DNA from 3 places in the Lentibacillus cibarius genome. Region 3 is predicted to be linked to each of the others. Evidence: a T-box and tRNA genes for the amino acid it is inferred to sense, from the RefSeq annotation. Region 3 holds a T-box; the other regions hold tRNA genes.
The links. The T-box of region 3 lies ahead of thrS (threonine--tRNA ligase). A T-box ahead of a tRNA ligase gene usually reads a tRNA of that ligase, here a tRNA-Thr.

Region 1 (6,558 bases), 1.5 Mb from region 3:
CGCCTGGGGAGTACGGCCGCAAGGCTGAAACTCAAAAGAATTGACGGGGGCCCGCACAAGCGGTGGAGCATGTGGTTTAATTCGAAGCAACGCGAAGAACCTTACCAGGTCTTGACATCCTCTGACAGCGGTAGAGATACCGTGTTCCCTTCGGGGACAGAGTGACAGGTGGTGCATGGTTGTCGTCAGCTCGTGTCGTGAGATGTTGGGTTAAGTCCCGTAACGAGCGCAACCCTTGATCTTAGTTGCCAGCATTCAGTTGGGCACTCTAAGGTGACTGCCGGTGACAAACCGGAGGAAGGCGGGGATGACGTCAAATCATCATGCCCCTTATGACCTGGGCTACACACGTGCTACAATGGATGGAACAAAGGGAAGCGAATCCGTGAGGTGAAGCAAATCCCATAAAACCATTCTCAGTTCGGATTGCAGGCTGCAACTCGCCTGTATGAAGCCGGAATCGCTAGTAATCGCGGATCAGCATGCCGCGGTGAATACGTTCCCGGGCCTTGTACACACCGCCCGTCACACCACGAGAGTTGGCAACACCCGAAGTCGGTGAGGTAACCATTTGGAGCCAGCCGCCGAAGGTGGGGCCAATGATTGGGGTGAAGTCGTAACAAGGTAGCCGTATCGGAAGGTGCGGCTGGATCACCTCCTTTCTAAGGAATATATAAACGGAAGCTTCTTGTCATCGATATACTATCGGTAGACATTGAAGTTAGATTATAAAAGTCATACTCGGTTGTTTGGTTCAGTTTTGAGGGAGTGAACCCTCATTGTAGCCCACCATATATGGTGGCGTTATTTGCACCTTGAAAACTAAATAAGAGTAAAGTATTCAACGACATCAAGCAAAAAGCTTAAGCGACTGTTTATAGGAGCTGAAGCTGGATTAATAGTTAAGTGATCAAGGGCGCACGGTGAATGCCTTGGCACTGGGAGCCGATGAAGGACGGGACTAACACCGATATGCCTCGGGGAGTTGTAAGCAAACTGTGATTCGGGGATTTCCGAATGGGGGAACCCGCTGTCCGTAATGGGATAGTATGCGTATCTAAATACATAGGATACGCAAGGCAAACCCGGGGAACTGAAACATCTCAGTACCCGGAGGAAGAGAAAGCAAACGCGATTTCCTGAGTAGCGGCGAGCGAAACGGAACCAGCCCAAACCGAAAAGCTTGCTTTTCGGGGTTGTAGGACACTCCATCGGAGTTATCAAGAAACTGCTTAGACGAAATGGCCTGGAATGGCCGGCCAAAGAAGGTAAGAGCCCTGTAGTCGAAAGGCAGTTTCCTCCGGAGTGGATCCTGAGTACGGCGGAACACGAGAAATTCCGTCGGAATCCGGGAGGACCATCTCCCAAGGCTAAATACTACCCAGTGACCGATAGTGAACCAGTACCGTGAGGGAAAGGTGAAAAGCACCCCGGAAGGGGAGTGAAATAGAACCTGAAACCGTGTGCCTACAAGTAGTCGGAGCCCATTTATGGGTGACGGCGTACCTTTTGTAGAATGGACCGGCGAGTTGCGTTCGTATGCAAGGTTAAGTGGAAGACACGGAGCCGCAGCGAAAGCGAGTCTGAACAGGGCGATGAAGTATACGGGCGCAGACCCGAAACCGTGTGATCTACCCATGTCCAGGGTGAAGGTCAGGTAACACTGACAGGAGGCCCGAACCCACGTATGTTGAAAAATGCGGGGATGAGGTGTGGGTAGGGGTGAAATGCCAATCGAACACGGAGATAGCTGGTTCTCTCCGAAATAGCTTTAGGGCTAGCCTCAAGGTATACGTTCTGGAGGTAGAGCACTGATTGGACGAGGGGCCCTTATCGGGTTACCGAATTCAGTCAAACTCCGAATGCCAGCAACGTGAAACCTTGGGAGTCAGACTATGGGTGATAAGGTTCATAGTCGAAAGGGAAACAGCCCGGACCGCCAGCTAAGGTCCCTAAGTATACGTTAAGTGGAAAAGGATGTGGCGTTGCCCAGACAACCAGTATGTTGGCTTAGAAGCAGCCATCATTTAAAGAGTGCGTAATAGCTCACTGGTCGAGTGACGCTGCGCCGAAAATGTACCGGGGCTAAACGTATCACCGAAGCTGCGGATTGTTCTTACGAACAATGGTAGGAGAGCGTTCCAGGTGCTGTGAAGTCAGACCGTGAGGACTGGTGGAGCGCCTGGAAGTGAGAATGCCGGTATGAGTAGCGAAAAAAGAGTGAGAATCTCTTTCACCGAATGCCTAAGGATTCCTGAGGAAGGCTCGTCCGCTCAGGGTTAGTCGGGACCTAAGCCGAGGCCGAAAGGCGTAGGCGATGGATAACAGGCAGATATTCCTGTACCACCTCGTGAGCATTTGAACGATGGGGGGACGCAGCAGGATATGGAAAGCGCACCATTGGAAGTGTGCGTCCAAGCAGTGAGGAAGTTGGGCAGGCAAATCCGTCCAATAATTCCAAGCTGTGATGGGGAGGTCAATTGTGACCGAAGTTCCGGATTCCACACTGCCAAGAAAAGCCTCTAGTGAGTTCACAGGTGCCCGTACCGCAAACCGACACAGGTAGGCGCGGAGAATATCCGAAGGTGATCGGGAGAACTCTCGTTAAGGAACTCGGCAAAATGACCCCGTAACCTAGGGAGAAGGGGTGCTCAGGCTGAGTCTGAGCCGCAGTGAATAGGCCCAAGCGACTGTTTACCAAAAACACAGGTCTCTGCGAAGCCGAAAGGCGAAGTATAGGGGCTGACACCTGCCCGGTGCTGGAAGGTTAAGGGGATGCGTTAGCCTTCGGGCGAAGCGTTGAACCGAAGCCCCAGTAAACGGCGGCCGTAACTATAACGGTCCTAAGGTAGCGAAATTCCTTGTCGGGTAAGTTCCGACCCGCACGAAAGGTGCAACGACTTGGGCACTGTCTCAACGAGAGACCCGGTGAAATTATACTATGCGTGAAGATGCGCATTACCCGCGACAGGACGGAAAGACCCCGTGGAGCTTTACTGCACCTTGATATTGAATGTTGGTACAGCTTGTACAGGATAGGTGGGAGCCGTCGAAGCGTGAGCGCTAGCTTACGCGGAGGCACCCGTGGGATACCACCCTGGCTGTACGAACATTCTAACCCAGGGCCGTCATCCGGCCCGGAGACAGTTTCAGGCAGGCAGTTTGACTGGGGCGGTCGCCTCCCAAAAAGTAACGGAGGCGCCCAAAGGTTCCCTCAGAATGGTTGGAAATCATTCATGGCGTGTAAAGGCACAAGGGAGCTTGACTGCGAGACCTACAAGTCGAGCAGGGACGAAAGTCGGGCTTAGTGATCCGGTGGTTCCGCATGGAAGGGCCATCGCTCAACGGATAAAAGCTACCCCGGGGATAACAGGCTTATCTCCCCCAAGAGTTCACATCGACGGGGAGGTTTGGCACCTCGATGTCGGCTCATCGCATCCTGGGGCTGTAGTCGGTCCCAAGGGTTGGGCTGTTCGCCCATTAAAGCGGTACGCGAGCTGGGTTCAGAACGTCGTGAGACAGTTCGGTCCCTATCCGTCGTGGGCGCTGGAAGTTTGAGAGGAGCTGTCCTTAGTACGAGAGGACCGGGATGGACACACCGCTGGTGTACCAGTTGTTCCGCCAGGAGCACAGCTGGGTAGCTACGTGTGGTAAGGATAAGTGCTGAAAGCATCTAAGCATGAAGCCCCCCTCAAGATGAAACTTCCCATCACTTCGAGTGAGTAAGATCCCTCAGAGACGATGAGGTTGATAGGTCCGAGGTGGAAGCGTGGTGACACGTGGAGCTGACGGATACTAATCGATCGAGGACTTAACTACTACTATGGTCGTTGAATCACACTCTTATTTAGTTTTTAGGGTGTAAATGTAAAAAAACCCTTGCATTTTCCGAAGAAAATGCTATAATAGTTCTTGTCTTTAAATATAGTGACTAACAACATTCCAACATGTCTGGTGGCGATGGCGGAGAGGACACACCTGTTCCCATGCCGAACACAGCAGTTAAGCTCTCCAGCGCCGATGGTAGTTGGGGCCTTGCCCCTGCAAGCGTAGGACGCTGCCAGGCATATACTCTGTTTGGAGGATTAGCTCAGCCGGGAGAGCACTTGCCTTACAAGCAAGGGGTCGCAGGTTCGAACCCTGCATCCTCCACCATTATAGTGAACAGTTATAGACAAGCCATATTATGCCGGCCTAGCTCAACTGGTAGAGCAACTGACTTGTAATCAGTAGGTTGGGGGTTCAAGTCCTCTGGCCGGCACCATACATTAGAGCCATTAGCTCAGCTGGCAGAGCATCTGACTTTTAATCAGAGGGTCGGAGGTTCGAATCCTCCATGGCTCACCTTTTTGCGGGTGTGGCGGAATCGGCAGACGCGCTAGATTTAGGATCTAGTGTCTTACGACGTGAGGGTTCAAGTCCCTCCGCCCGCACCACTTAATAACATTGCCATTTGCGGAAGTAGTTCAGTGGTAGAACACCACCTTGCCAAGGTGGGGGTCGCGGGTTCGAATCCCGTCTTCCGCTCCATAATATGCCATGTAAAACCGCGCCGGGGTGGCGGAATTGGCAGACGCACAGGACTTAAAATCCTGCGGTAGGTCTACTACCGTGCCGGTTCGAGTCCGGCCCTCGGCATCAGAGGCGCCCGTAGCTCAATTGGATAGAGCGTTTGACTACGGATCAAAAGGCTAGGGGTTCGACTCCTCTCGGGCGCACCATATTAACGGGAAGTAGCTCAGCTTGGTAGAGCACATGGTTTGGGACCATGGGGTCGCAGGTTCAAATCCTGTCTTCCCGACCATTGTGGGGCCTTAGCTCAGCTGGGAGAGCGCCTGCTTTGCACGCAGGAGGTCAGCGGTTCGATCCCGCTAGGCTCCACCATATTTGATGATTCGCTCTTTGAAAACTGAACAAAACAGCCAGTATGACAAAAGATGTCAGAGGTGAGGAGTCAGATTTTAAATCATTTGATTTAATGAAGACTTCAATCCCCTGAATTAATTTTAAAGCTAAGACATGAAGACTGATTGGTGTCAGTCTTATCACAAACTTTTTTGAGAGTTTGATCTTGGCTCAGGACGAACGCTGGCGGCGTGCCTAATACATGCAAGTCGAGCGCGGGAAGCAGGCAATTGCCCTTCGGGGCATGCGCCTGTGGAACGAGCGGCGGACGGGTGAGTAACACGTGGGCAACCTACCTATAAGATCGGGATAACTCGCGGAAACGTGAGCTAATACCGGATGATACTTTTTCTCGCATGGGAGAAAGCTAAAAGGCGGCTTTTAGCTGCCACTTACAGATGGGCCCGCGGCGCATTAGTTAGTTGGTGAGGTAAAAGCTCACCAAGGCGACGATGCGTAGCCGACCTGAGAGGGTGATCGGCCACACTGGGACTGAGACACGGCCCAGACTCCTACGGGAGGCAGCAGTAGGGAATCTTCCGCAATGGACGAAAGTCTGACGGAGCAACGCCGCGTGAGTGATGAAGGTCTTCGGATCGTAAAACTCTGTTGCCAGGGAAGAACAAGCATTGTTCGAATAGGGCGATGCCTTGACGGTACCTGACCAGAAAGCCCCGGCTAACTACGTGCCAGCAGCCGCGGTAATACGTAGGGGGCAAGCGTTGTCCGGAATTATTGGGCGTAAAGCGCGCGCAGGCGGTCTTTTAAGTCTGATGTGAAATCTCGTGGCTTAACCGCGAGCGGTCATTGGAAACTGGGAGGCTTGAGTGCAGAAGAGGAGAGTGGAATTCCACGTGTAGCGGTGAAATGCGTAGAGATGTGGAGGAACACCAGTGGCGAAGGCGACTCTCTGGTCTGTAACTGACGCTGAGGCGCGAAAGCGTGGGTAGCGAACAGGATTAGATACCCTGGTAGTCCACGCCGTAAACGTTGAGTGCTAGGTGTTAGGGGGTTTCCGCCCCTTTGTGCTGAAGTTAACGCATTAAGCACTCCGCCTGGGGAGTACGGCCGCAAGGCTGAAACTCAAAAGAATTGACGGGGGCCCGCACAAGCGGTGGAGCATGTGGTTTAATTCGAAGCAACGCGAAGAACCTTACCAGGTCTTGACATCCTCTGACAGCGGTAGAGATACCGTGTTCCCTTCGGGGACAGAGTGACAGGTGGTGCATGGTTGTCGTCAGCTCGTGTCGTGAGATGTTGGGTTAAGTCCCGTAACGAGCGCAACCCTTGATCTTAGTTGCCAGCATTCAGTTGGGCACTCTAAGGTGACTGCCGGTGACAAACCGGAGGAAGGCGGGGATGACGTCAAATCATCATGCCCCTTATGACCTGGGCTACACACGTGCTACAATGGATGGAACAAAGGGAAGCGAATCCGTGAGGTGAAGCAAATCCCATAAAACCATTCTCAGTTCGGATTGCAGGCTGCAACTCGCCTGTATGAAGCCGGAATCGCTAGTAATCGCGGATCAGCATGCCGCGGTGAATACGTTCCCGGGCCTTGTACACACCGCCCGTCACACCACGAGAGTTGGCAACACCCGAAGTCGGTGAGGTAACCATTTGGAGCCAGCCGCCGAAGGTGGGGCCAAT
Region 2 (6,558 bases), 1.6 Mb from region 3:
AAACCGAAAAGCTTGCTTTTCGGGGTTGTAGGACACTCCATCGGAGTTATCAAGAAACTGCTTAGACGAAATGGTCTGGAATGGCCGGCCAAAGAAGGTAAGAGCCCTGTAGTCGAAAGGCAGTTTCCTCCGGAGTGGATCCTGAGTACGGCGGAACACGAGAAATTCCGTCGGAATCCGGGAGGACCATCTCCCAAGGCTAAATACTACCCAGTGACCGATAGTGAACCAGTACCGTGAGGGAAAGGTGAAAAGCACCCCGGAAGGGGAGTGAAATAGAACCTGAAACCGTGTGCCTACAAGTAGTCGGAGCCCATTTATGGGTGACGGCGTACCTTTTGTAGAATGGACCGGCGAGTTGCGTTCGTATGCAAGGTTAAGTGGAAGACACGGAGCCGCAGCGAAAGCGAGTCTGAACAGGGCGATGAAGTATACGGGCGCAGACCCGAAACCGTGTGATCTACCCATGTCCAGGGTGAAGGTCAGGTAACACTGACAGGAGGCCCGAACCCACGTATGTTGAAAAATGCGGGGATGAGGTGTGGGTAGGGGTGAAATGCCAATCGAACACGGAGATAGCTGGTTCTCTCCGAAATAGCTTTAGGGCTAGCCTCAAGGTATACGTTCTGGAGGTAGAGCACTGATTGGACGAGGGGCCCTTATCGGGTTACCGAATTCAGTCAAACTCCGAATGCCAGCAACGTGAAACCTTGGGAGTCAGACTATGGGTGATAAGGTTCATAGTCGAAAGGGAAACAGCCCGGACCGCCAGCTAAGGTCCCTAAGTATACGTTAAGTGGAAAAGGATGTGGCGTTGCACAGACAACCAGTATGTTGGCTTAGAAGCAGCCATCATTTAAAGAGTGCGTAATAGCTCACTGGTCGAGTGACGCTGCGCCGAAAATGTACCGGGGCTAAACGTATCACCGAAGCTGCGGATTGTTCTTACGAACAATGGTAGGAGAGCGTTCCAGGTGCTGTGAAGTCAGACCGTGAGGACTGGTGGAGCGCCTGGAAGTGAGAATGCCGGTATGAGTAGCGAAAAAAGAGTGAGAATCTCTTTCACCGAATGCCTAAGGATTCCTGAGGAAGGCTCGTCCGCTCAGGGTTAGTCGGGACCTAAGCCGAGGCCGAAAGGCGTAGGCGATGGATAACAGGCAGATATTCCTGTACCACCTCGTGAGCGTTTGAACGATGGGGGGACGCAGCAGGATATGGAAAGCGCACCATTGGAAGTGTGCGTCCAAGCAGTGAGGAAGTTGGGCAGGCAAATCCGTCCAATAATTCCAAGCTGTGATGGGGAGGTCAATTGTGACCGAAGTTCCAGATTCCACACTGCCAAGAAAAGCCTCTAGTGAGTTCACAGGTGCCCGTACCGCAAACCGACACAGGTAGGCGCGGAGAATATCCGAAGGTGATCGGGAGAACTCTCGTTAAGGAACTCGGCAAAATGACCCCGTAACCTAGGGAGAAGGGGTGCTCAGGCTGAGTCTGAGCCGCAGTGAATAGGCTCAAGCGACTGTTTACCAAAAACACAGGTCTCTGCGAAGCCGAAAGGCGAAGTATAGGGGCTGACACCTGCCCGGTGCTGGAAGGTTAAGGGGATGCGTTAGCCTTCGGGCGAAGCGTTGAACCGAAGCCCCAGTAAACGGCGGCCGTAACTATAACGGTCCTAAGGTAGCGAAATTCCTTGTCGGGTAAGTTCCGACCCGCACGAAAGGTGCAACGACTTGGGCACTGTCTCAACGAGAGACCCGGTGAAATTATACTATGCGTGAAGATGCGCATTGCCCGCGACAGGACGGAAAGACCCCGTGGAGCTTTACTGCACCTTGATATTGAATGTTGGTACAGCTTGTACAGGATAGGTGGGAGCCGTCGAAGCGTGAGCGCTAGCTTACGCGGAGGCACCCGTGGGATACCACCCTGGCTGTACGAACATTCTAACCCAGGGCCGTTATCCGGCCCGGAGACAGTTTCAGGCAGGCAGTTTGACTGGGGCGGTCGCCTCCCAAAAAGTAACGGAGGCGCCCAAAGGTTCCCTCAGAATGGTTGGAAATCATTCATGGCGTGTAAAGGCACAAGGGAGCTTGACTGCGAGACCTACAAGTCGAGCAGGGACGAAAGTCGGGCTTAGTGATCCGGTGGTTCCGCATGGAAGGGCCATCGCTCAACGGATAAAAGCTACCCCGGGGATAACAGGCTTATCTCCCCCAAGAGTTCACATCGACGGGGAGGTTTGGCACCTCGATGTCGGCTCATCGCATCCTGGGGCTGTAGTCGGTCCCAAGGGTTGGGCTGTTCGCCCATTAAAGCGGTACGCGAGCTGGGTTCAGAACGTCGTGAGACAGTTCGGTCCCTATCCGTCGTGGGCGCTGGAAGTTTGAGAGGAGCTGTCCTTAGTACGAGAGGACCGGGATGGACACACCGCTGGTGTACCAGTTGTTCCGCCAGGAGCACAGCTGGGTAGCTACGTGTGGTAAGGATAAGTGCTGAAAGCATCTAAGCATGAAGCCCCCCTCAAGATGAAACTTCCCATCACTTCGAGTGAGTAAGATCCCTCAGAGACGATGAGGTTGATAGGTCCGAGGTGGAAGCGTGGTGACATGTGGAGCTGACGGATACTAATCGATCGAGGACTTAACTACTACTATGGTCGTTGAATCACACTCTTATTTAGTTTTTAGGGTGTAAATCTAAAAAAACCCTTGCATTTTTCGAAGGAAATGCATATAATAATAGTTGTTCTTAAAATAGAAGTGATGTTCTGTAAACTAACAGGACTTCGATAGGTCTGGTAGTAATAGCGGAGAGGACACACCTGTTCCCATGCCGAACACAGCAGTTAAGCTCTCCAGCGCCGATGGTAGTTGGGGCCTTGCCCCTGCAAGAGTAGGACGCTGCCAGGCTCTTTCTTTATATATCTATAACTGATTAAATATTAAGGTGCATATTTTTTCATAAATTCCACAGTAGCTCAGTGGTAGAGCTATCGGCTGTTAACCGATCGGTCGCAGGTTCGAATCCTGCCTGTGGAGCCATATTCGCTTCCATAGCTCAGTCGGTAGAGCGCTTCCATGGTAAGGAAGAGGTCGCCGGTTCGAGTCCGGCTGGAAGCTCTGTATTAAGGCGCTTGCGGCTCTGATGGGTCGAGGCGTTTTATTTTTTTATAGTTAGACATGGGTGTTTGAATTATTTACATTAGGCAGGTGTTTTCATGTCATTTCTCTTATTACTTGCGGCTGTTGTAACAATAATGGAAGTATTTGTAGCAGTATTTCTTATAAAGAAGCATAAAATGAAAATTTGGCAATCACTTTATACATCCCTACCCGTAATTATCATTGTTTGGATTGCAGCGATAATGTATTCATAGATACTTTCATTATGCGCTCGTTTTTCAATTACTAAGTATTGGGGTGTGTCCTCAAAATTAAGTGGAGATCCTATTGCCTGTAATGATAAAATCTCACGGGAATATTTTTTTCAATTTCCCCCTTTACAAAAGTGGACAATCTGTATATAATAAAGTTTGTCGGTGAACGGAAAAACATAAATCGACTTTTTTCATGTTCAGTGGCCCGTTGGTCAAGTGGTTAAGACACCGCCCTTTCACGGCGGTAACACGGGTTCGAATCCCGTACGGGTCACCAATAATGGAGGATTAGCTCAGCTGGGAGAGCACTTGCCTTACAAGCAAGGGGTCGCAGGTTCGAACCCTGCATCCTCCACCATTTCACTTATATGTATAAGTATCTTAGGTCTTACAAAGGCTATATATTGTTTGTGGGCTTAGCTCAATTGGTAGAGCAAAACGCTCACAATACTGAATACATTTCTACTATGGGCAAAATTGCGAGAGGTACAGTTTCAAAGAACCGACTTGCAACACAATGAGCCTTTTAATTGAGATTATTGAATAATGATGATTGAAATAACTTCATTATCTGCCGGCCTAGCTCAACTGGTAGAGCAACTGACTTGTAATCAGTAGGTTGGGGGTTCAAGTCCTCTGGCCGGCACCATTTAATTTTTTATGTATATATTCAGTACGATTCGGTTATCATAATTAAGGAGGGGTAGCGAAGTGGCTAAACGCGGCGGACTGTAAATCCGCTCCCTCAGGGTTCGGGAGTTCGAATCTCTCCCCCTCCACCATATTTCACATTGGGCTATAGCCAAGCGGTAAGGCATCGGGTTTTGATCCCGTGATTCGCTGGTTCGAATCCAGCTAGCCCAGTCTTTTTTTTATGTCTTTTTTATTTTGTCCGCCTGCACAAATCCGGATAAGGTAGCCGACATAGGGTTTTTTTACAATATTTAACCGAACTAAGGTACAGTAGCTTCTTACACTGAATAATCAGTATAGACATGATAAGAAAATATCACCTGACATCTGATTATATTTTAAAACATTCGAACAGGAGCCATTAGCTCAGCTGGCAGAGCATCTGACTTTTAATCAGAGGTCGGAGGTTCGAATCCTCCATGGCTCATTGGTTAAAAAATGCTAGCGGAAATACATAACACATATTATAATGGAAAATAAACAAGGTGGTTATGATTGTAAACAGCCTTGTTTATTTGCATTTTATGCTGTTTTTTTACATAATAGAAGCAGTTAAATCATAACAAAAGGGTTGAATCCCGTATAATATGTTGGTAAAAGGATGAGAAGGCATGCAGACTTCCAGGATTCCTGGCTTTTATAACATGACCGTTGATGAACGGCGGGAATTACTTTCGAAAATGAGCGCTTTTTCAGAAGAAGACAAAGCATATCTTTATGCTGAAAAACCATTAACGACCGATACCGCAGATAATATGATAGAAAATGTTGTAGGTACATTCCCACTTCCTTTGGGTTTGGGACTTAACTTTTTAATAAACGACAAAGAATATGCCGTGCCGATGGCGATTGAGGAACCTTCCGTTGTAGCTTCAGCAAGCCATATTGCCAAGATTGTCAGAGAGGCCGGCGGATTCACAACAGAAGCAACTGAGCGTGTCATGATAGGTCAAATTCAAGTTGTCGGATGTCAGGATTTCCATAAAGCGAAGGAAGTCATTTTAAGCGAAAAAGATACTTTGATTAATTATATGAATACTGCATATCCTAGTTTAATAAAAAGGGGTGGCGGTGCAGAGGATTTGGATGTCAGAATCTTGAATGAGGATGCAAACTCCAAATTCAGTCAGATGCTCATCCTTCATGTTTATATTAATACTTGCGATGCTATGGGTGCGAATATTATTAATACGATGGTTGAAGCCCTGGCGCCAAACGTTGAAGAGTTGACTGGCGGGAAGGTATACTTGCGGATTCTTTCCAACTATCCCGATCGTTGTCTTGCACGCGCGCGCTGTATTATACCGCCTGATTTACTTGCAACGGAGGAATTTACCGGCGAAATGGTGCGGGACGGGGTCATTCATGCTTATGAATTTGCAGCATCTGACCCGTATCGTGCAGTAACACATAACAAGGGGATTATGAATGGAATTGACCCGGTTGTGATTGCAACAGGCAATGATTGGCGTGCAGTGGAGGCTGGAGCACATGCACACGCAGCACGTAATGGTCGGTATGGTTCAATGACAGAATGGTCCAAAGATGACGAAGGGAATCTTATCGGTGAACTGGAACTACCAATGTCAGTTGGTACGGTGGGTGGATCGATTCGTGTTCACCCAGTATCTAAAATCGCTCATAAACTGTTAAACGTTGATTCAGCACAGGAACTTGCACAAGTTATTGTAGCTGTCGGACTTGCCCAAAACCTCGGGGCTTTAAAGGCTTTAGCAACAGACGGAATTCAGAAAGGGCATATGGCTTTGCATTCGAGATCCGTAGCCATTGCAGCAGGAGCTACAGGGGAGATGATAGATGTGATATCGCAACGTTTGATTGAAGAGAAAGAAATCCGTGTGGGAAAAGCAAAAGAATTGGTGGAAGAATATAAAAAATGAGTGCAGAAAAAGCGACAACTTCCGTACAAACAGCTATTGGTATAGCTCATAGTAAATTAATCCTCATTGGTGAACACGCGGTTGTACACGGACAGCCGGCGATAGCACTTCCCTTTCCTTTAGTAGGGGTTGAAGCAGTGGTAGACTATGTGCCCGGTTCGATAAAAATTGACAGCACTTTTTATCACGGGCCAATTGAATCCGCCCCAGAGTCACTTGATGGGGTGACGAATTGTGTCTGGGCCACGCTGGAAAAGCTTGATTTACCGTGTGAGGATTTACTAATTCGGATTAAGTCATCCATTCCACCGGGAAAAGGTCTTGGATCCAGTGCATCGGTAGCAATTGCGGTCATCCGGTCACTATTCGCCTATGCTGAAAGGGACTATACTGAAGAGGACATTTTGGAACTTGCGGCTATCTCAGAAAAATATGCCCATGGCGAGCCAAGTGGAATTGATACATTGACAATCACCTCAGCACTTCCGGTATGGTATGAAAAAGAGCATCCAATTGATCGTATAGAGCCTAAGGGTGACTTTCATTTCATTGTTGCCGACTCTGGTCGAATGGGGGATACGCGTTCAG
Region 3 (6,558 bases):
ATAATCATTTCTTTTCTTCGTAAGAGATAAATAAGTGGTAGCAATGCAAGTAAAAATAAGAGGATGTGTAGTGGGGACAAACGTGAGACCCATTGACCGACAGAAGTATAAATGACTGCCAACGGAATATTTGTCAGCAATGATGTTTTCGTATAGTCTCTGAAATCCGTTGAAATTTCTATCAAACATAATGATAACAGGTGAAAATGAATAAAAGGCACTAAGCGCAGTATAGCAATTTGTGAAGTGGTAAGTTCCGATTTTTTGCCAAGTAGCCGCTGCTTCAAGCGGACGAGTTTGGTGAATGTTTTTGGCATCCAGTTAATTAAGCCATAAAACATCACGCTCGATAACGTTATCCCGATAACAGAATACAATGTACCAGCCGCAGTGCCAAAAAGAATGCCACCCGAAATGCATAGAAATACTACCGGGAGAAAGAACAGCGGCCGCAATAGATGAAAACTAATGAATAAAACCGGTGCAAATAGGCCGCCAGTTTCAATGAATGCCAATATATAATTGCCCAACAGCTCCATTCCATCCCTCCTTCATCAGTTTTTGCTCCTCATCAGTAATCTATATGACAAGAGACGAGCCATTATGACATGATAACAACGTAGAAGAAAAATGCTGCCTGAAGGAAAATGAGCATTGGTATACCGATGATAAACGAGCGATGTTTTGTTTTATGACGGTATTGTCTCATCGCGAGAAAGACTCCTAACGCACCGCCAAAAAATCCCAGCACCCAAAACGTTCGCTCCGATATACGGAAGGCTTTCTTTTTTGCCTTATGTTTATCAATTGCCATTAATATAAATGCAATAACATTAATACCGATAAAATAAAGGAAAATCGTCCCCGTAATCTGCATTCCTGTGATCTCCTTTTAAGAACAAAGGCGCAAGTATCTGTCTCCTTGCACTTGTACTTTACAATAAAATTTTCAACTGCACCAATTCATACTTTTTGCTGAAAGTTTATATTTTCTTAAAGTGCAAAAAAAGAACCAAACCCGTTAAAAGGATTTGGCTACTTTTACGCATGATAACCCGTAAAATAAAACTTATTTTATTTTAGGGCAGCTTTTGCTTTTTCTGTCAACTGTGTGAAAGCTTGCTCATCATTCACTGCCAGATCAGAGAGCATTTTACGGTTAACTTCCACGCCAGCTTGTTTTAGACCATGCATCAATCTACTGTATGAAATGTCATTCATGCGTGCTGCAGCATTGATACGTGCAATCCAAAGCTTACGGAAATCACGTTTTTTCTGTCTGCGGTCACGATAAGCATATTGACCGGATTTCATCACTTGCTGTTTTGCTGTTTTAAATAACGTCCGTTTCGAACCATAATAACCTTTTGCCAATTTTAATACGCGTTTGCGACGCTGTCGTGTTACTGTTCCACCTTTTACACGTGGCATAGTAAATCCCTCCTGAATACCATTAAACAGTCGTTTGAATAGTCATTTTTATGCAGAATCGATTAAATGCTTATTAATATGGAAGCATTGTTTTGATACGTCTGAAGTCACTCTTTGAAACAGTGGTCGTTTTACGTAATTTACGCTTTTGCTTTTGTGATTTATTTGCAAACATGTGGCTTGTGTACGCATGCCCACGTTTTAATTTGCCTGTGCCTGTTTTGCTGAAACGTTTTTGTGAACCTTTATGGGATTTCATTTTTGGCATACTGGTTTTCCTCCTTGTGCAGTTAAAAACTTATTTTTCTTTGATCGGTGCAAGCATCATAAACATATTGCGACCTTCCATCTTCGGCTTAGACTCGACGGTTGCAACATCGTTTGTTTCCTCCGCCATCCGGTCAAGCACTTCACGGCCAAGGTCTTTGTGTGTAATAGCACGTCCGCGGAAACGGACCGATGCCTTCACTTTATCACCTTTAGATAAAAACTTTCTGGCGTTCTTCAATTTGGTGTTAAAATCATGTTCGCCAATTCCTGGGGTGAATCGCACTTCTTTAACATTAATTACTTTTTGCTTTTTACGTGCTTCTTTCTCTTTCTTTTGCTGTTCAAAGCGGTATTTCCCGTAATTCATAATCCGACACACCGGTGGTTTAGCGTTCGGCGCCACCATAACTAGATCAAGATTCCGTGTTTGGGCAATATCGAGCGCTTCGTTACGTGATTTCACTCCCAGCTGATCTCCATTCGAGTCAATCAAACGTACCTCTTTGGCACGAATTTTTTCATTGACGTTCATCTCTTTGCTAATTGCAAGACACCTCCATTTTTTATTCTTGTTACTGATCCGTCATAGACAAGCGTTTATTTACCAGACAAAGACGTGTGAGCACACGAATGCACCCACACGTCTTCCATCGTTCACTGAAAAGTACTAAAACCAGCCGACTGCATTATTACCCAGCGTCGAACAGGTGAGAAGCGGGTGCTTCTACTTGTCTCAGATCATTTAATTTTAACTTTTATAGAATAGCATTCACCTAATACATTGTCAACCTTTATCTACTATCACTAAACATCCATTCTCATTATATCATGGTTCCAGCAGAATAAAAAGCCCAGAAAAATGTTCATACCACCGTTGTGGTTTGTTATTTTTTTCGCAGCACCTTTTGGTTGATTTCTTCTTTAATCATGCTTTCAAATTCTCCATAGGACATTGTCTGTGAATCATTCTCCCCATAGCGACGGACATTCACAGCGTTATTTTCAATTTCATTATCCCCTAGCACTAATGCAAATGGGACCTTTTGTGTCTGCGCTTCACGTATTTTATATCCGATCTTCTCATCACGCTCATCGACTTCTACACGCACACCCTGGTATCGCAATTTATCAGCGACTTTAGACGCATAATCTAGATGAGCCTGTGGTGCGACCGGAATGATTTTTGCCTGTACAGGTGCCAACCATGTCGGGAACGCACCCTTATACTCTTCAATCAGAAAAGCAACAAACCGTTCCATGGTAGAAACGACACCACGGTGGATGACAACTGGCCGATGCTGGTTTCCATCTTCACCGATATAAGTCAGATCGAATCGTTCCGGTAACTGGTAATCAAGCTGCACAGTGGACAACGTTTCATCCTTGCCTAGCGCTGTTTTCACTTGGACATCAAGCTTCGGACCGTAAAATGCTGCTTCGCCCTCTGCTTCAATGTATTCGACATTCATCTCCTCCATCGTTTCCTTCAGCATCGCCTGTGCCTTTTCCCACATTTCGTCATTGTCAATATACTTTTCCTTGTCTTCCGGATCACGATAGGAAAGACGGAAGTAGTAATCATCAATCCCGAAATCCTTATATACTTTCTGAACTAGTTCGACAACCCGGACAAATTCATCCTTTAACTGGTCAGGACGGGCAAAAATGTGTGCATCGTTCAATGTCATAGCACGGACCCGTTGCAGCCCTGCCAGTGCCCCGGACATTTCATAACGATGCATCGTTCCCAGCTCTGCAATCCGTACTGGTAGATTACGGTAACTCCACAGCTGGTTTTTGTACACCATCATGTGATGCGGGCAGTTCATCGGACGCAGGACAAGATCCTCGTTATCCATTTCCATTGCAGGGAACATATCGTCCTGATAATGATCCCAGTGACCGCTTGTCTTATAAAGGTCTACACTTCCCAGCACCGGTGTATACACATGGTCATAGCCCAGTCGTTCTTCCAGGTCAACAATGTAACGCTCGATATTGCGGCGGATTGTCGCCCCTTTCGGTAACCAGAGTGGCAGGCCTTGTCCAACCTTTTGTGAAACGTTAAATATTTCTAGTTCTTTGCCAAGCTTGCGATGATCGCGTTCTTTCCGTTCTTCCAAAATACGCAGGTATTCATCAAGTTGCCCCTGCTTTTCAAAGGCCGTGCCATATACACGCTGTAGTTGCTTATTATTGCTGTCTCCACGCCAATAAGCCCCAGATACGCTAAGCAATTTAAATGCTTTGATTTTGCTTGTGGATGGAACATGAATCCCGCGGCACAAGTCAAAAAATTCCCCTTGTCTATAAATGGTTACTTGCTCATCTTCCGGGATATCATCAATCAATTCTAGTTTCAGGTTATCACCAATCTCCCGGAACATTTCCTTTGCCTCGTTGCGAGAAACCTCCACACGTTCAATTTCCAGGTTCTCATCAACAATTTTTTTCATTTCTTTTTCAATCTTAGGAAGATCGTCCGGAGTCAACGAATGCTCCAAGTCCATATCATAATAAAAGCCCTCTTCAATGACTGGACCAACGCCGAAATTGACATCACCGTACAATCTAGTGATTGCTTGTGCCAAAAGGTGGGCTGTGGAGTGACGCATAATGTCAATACCTTCATTGTCTCTGTAAGTAACAATCTCAATTGCACCGTCATGAGGCAATTCTCGCCGGAGATCCACTAATTCCCCGTCTAGCTTAACGGCAAGTGCCTGTTTCTTCAGTCCAGGGGAAATGGAGGCTGCGATATCCTCCCCGGTTGTTCCTGCTGGATACTGTTTGCTTGCTCCATCCGGAAAAGTAATCGTTAATTGTTCCATAGTCAACTGCTCCTTCCATGAATCCTAGTTTAACCATTTCATAATAAGGCTTTTAAGTAAAATATCGTGTTTATTCGGTCCGCGGGTTCGATAACAACAATAATACAAAAAGAGCCTAAAAAAGCGCCCACCCCTCTGCATTAAAGCAAAGGGACGAGCGCTGGTCACGTGGTTCCACCCTATTTCCCGCAAAGAATTGCGGCTCATAAATCGTTAACGCAGATTACGCGCTGCTGTTTACTAATTTCATTCAACAACAGAGTTCAAAGGGGGTAATCATCTGTCCAGTCAGTGGAAGCTTTCAGCCGATGACTTCCTTCTCTTTGCTGCCGGGGGCAAATGACCATGTCCTCATCATAACTACTATCATTATATAGGAAATATTATAGCTTCCGTTTCATATAAAATCAAGCTTTTTTCACTATTAATTGCGAGAAATTTTACAACTACAGCTAAAAATTATTTGATTGATTATTCTACTTATGAGTCAGTTGATACGGAAATGGAAAACGGCTTACCGGCTCAAACGTCACCCGTTCCTGAAAAACATTGATTACTGTTAATGTTTTCGGGTCAGATGGACTGTCACCATATATATTAATCGATTCCGGACTCATCGCAATCAGCGGTGCCAAATTCAATTCATCTTCGTCAAGTCCAACCACGTATAGCGGTTCCTGTTGCATCAACTTGCGCAAGTCAATTCTAGACAAACGTTTCCCATCGGGTTTAAAAAAGACAAATGGCTCACCTTGAACAACATGAATCGTATGGAACAGTGATTTGCGTTTCATAACATAACTGCGCAGCATATCAATGAACGCCTGATGGTCCTCCTCCCGCTTAAACTCATCAATAGCAAGCCCAACATAATCGGCAAGTTGATCTTTAAAAACTTTTGATTGGAAATTAACGATGGAATCAAAATGGACTGCCCCGGAATTTTTAATATTGGCGGAAAAGAGGGAATAAAGCACTCTGCAAGGGTCTTTATTATTTCTTACAATCTGATTTTCATCATCATCCCCTGTGACGATACGATAGGACAAATCCATAATACGTTCAATTTCATCGGAATTCGTATAATAATAATAATCTTTTATGATGCCATCCAACATACCCGTCAGCCGATGCGTTACAAAAACTCCGACCATTGCCTCTGCGATTGTCCCCATTAGATCACTGCCGGGCACCTGATAATCCAGTTGTAGATGATTCCCCCACTCTGTATTTACTTTCCAGTGCAGTTCAATCTTCTTGTTGATTTGAAATAAATACTCACAAAAACGTATCGCCTCTTTATCCGATTCAAAATATACTTCCAACAAAAACATCACCCTCATCCCAAAACAAACTGTTACATTATATGGACATCCATAATAAAAAATGTATATTCCCATAAAACTAGTACAGACCTATGTTAAGGTTAAACAAAGTAGGATGAGGAAGTTAAACTCTATTGCTGGAGCCGGACGTGGCTTAACTTTGCAAGTAAAAGTTATATCGATAAATTTTATAGTTTCTTATCCTTAAAAAAGTGTCCATCCAAATTGTAATTGGATAGACACTCAAGGAACGGTTTGTCATAAATAACCGTTGTTACATGCTTTATAGATAATTATTGATCACGGCGGTTTTTACCACGTAGTTCTACTTCGCTGCTCACCTGTTTAATTCGTTCAATAATTCGCCCTGCTTTGACCGTTTCACTCCCCCCTCGATTGGTTGTTGCCATTTGTTCTTCCAGTTGGTCGAGACTGTAATTGGATGTAAAGAACACCGGCAGATTTTCCATCATCCGATACTGCAGAATAGATCCTAGTATTTCATCCCGGAACCATGCGGACTGTGTTTCGGCACCAATATCATCGAGCATAAGTACATCAGTGTTTTTAAAATAGTTAATTTTTTCATTAATAGAATCGTCTTTAATGGAGCTTTTCATTTCTCGGACAAATTCAGGCATATAGATAAGCATGGATGACTTATGATAGTCCTTTAGCGCATTGGCAAGCGCACCAATCAA

Region 1: it encodes a tRNA-Thr, which carries the amino acid that the T-box ahead of thrS (threonine--tRNA ligase) is inferred to sense. The anticodon was not compared.
Region 2: it encodes a tRNA-Thr, which carries the amino acid that the T-box ahead of thrS (threonine--tRNA ligase) is inferred to sense. The anticodon was not compared.

The regions. Positions count from the first base shown of each region.
Region 1 is NZ_VCIA01000001.1:2,008,068-2,014,625, forward strand. It holds rRNA gene FFL34_RS09560 (16S ribosomal RNA) at 1-662, shown strand, start outside; rRNA gene FFL34_RS09565 (23S ribosomal RNA) at 901-3,819, shown strand; rRNA gene rrf (5S ribosomal RNA) at 3,951-4,066, shown strand; tRNA gene FFL34_RS09575 (tRNA-Val) at 4,080-4,155, shown strand; tRNA gene FFL34_RS09580 (tRNA-Thr) at 4,189-4,264, shown strand; tRNA gene FFL34_RS09585 (tRNA-Lys) at 4,272-4,344, shown strand; tRNA gene FFL34_RS09590 (tRNA-Leu) at 4,352-4,436, shown strand; tRNA gene FFL34_RS09595 (tRNA-Gly) at 4,456-4,530, shown strand; tRNA gene FFL34_RS09600 (tRNA-Leu) at 4,552-4,638, shown strand; tRNA gene FFL34_RS09605 (tRNA-Arg) at 4,645-4,721, shown strand; tRNA gene FFL34_RS09610 (tRNA-Pro) at 4,728-4,804, shown strand; tRNA gene FFL34_RS09615 (tRNA-Ala) at 4,809-4,884, shown strand; rRNA gene FFL34_RS09620 (16S ribosomal RNA) at 5,054-6,558, shown strand, end outside.
Region 2 is NZ_VCIA01000001.1:2,082,657-2,089,214, forward strand. It holds rRNA gene FFL34_RS10035 (23S ribosomal RNA) at 1-2,648, shown strand, start outside; rRNA gene rrf (5S ribosomal RNA) at 2,794-2,909, shown strand; tRNA gene FFL34_RS10045 (tRNA-Asn) at 2,967-3,041, shown strand; tRNA gene FFL34_RS10050 (tRNA-Thr) at 3,047-3,119, shown strand; tRNA gene FFL34_RS10055 (tRNA-Glu) at 3,579-3,653, shown strand; tRNA gene FFL34_RS10060 (tRNA-Val) at 3,659-3,734, shown strand; tRNA gene FFL34_RS10065 (tRNA-Thr) at 3,950-4,025, shown strand; tRNA gene FFL34_RS10070 (tRNA-Tyr) at 4,074-4,158, shown strand; tRNA gene FFL34_RS10075 (tRNA-Gln) at 4,169-4,240, shown strand; tRNA gene FFL34_RS10080 (tRNA-Lys) at 4,425-4,496, shown strand; gene FFL34_RS10085 (hydroxymethylglutaryl-CoA reductase, degradative) at 4,681-5,970, shown strand; gene mvk (mevalonate kinase) at 5,967-6,558, shown strand, end outside.
Region 3 is NZ_VCIA01000001.1:519,511-526,068, forward strand. It holds gene FFL34_RS02655 (TVP38/TMEM64 family protein) at 1-539, opposite strand, end outside; gene FFL34_RS02660 (DUF1294 domain-containing protein) at 602-877, opposite strand; gene rplT (50S ribosomal protein L20) at 1,075-1,431, opposite strand; gene rpmI (50S ribosomal protein L35) at 1,505-1,699, opposite strand; gene infC (translation initiation factor IF-3) at 1,730-2,233, opposite strand; ribosomal protein L20 leader region at 2,306-2,437, opposite strand; gene thrS (threonine--tRNA ligase) at 2,586-4,532, opposite strand; T-box leader at 4,679-4,899, opposite strand; gene ytxC (sporulation protein YtxC) at 5,009-5,866, opposite strand; gene dnaI (primosomal protein DnaI) at 6,151-6,558, opposite strand, start outside.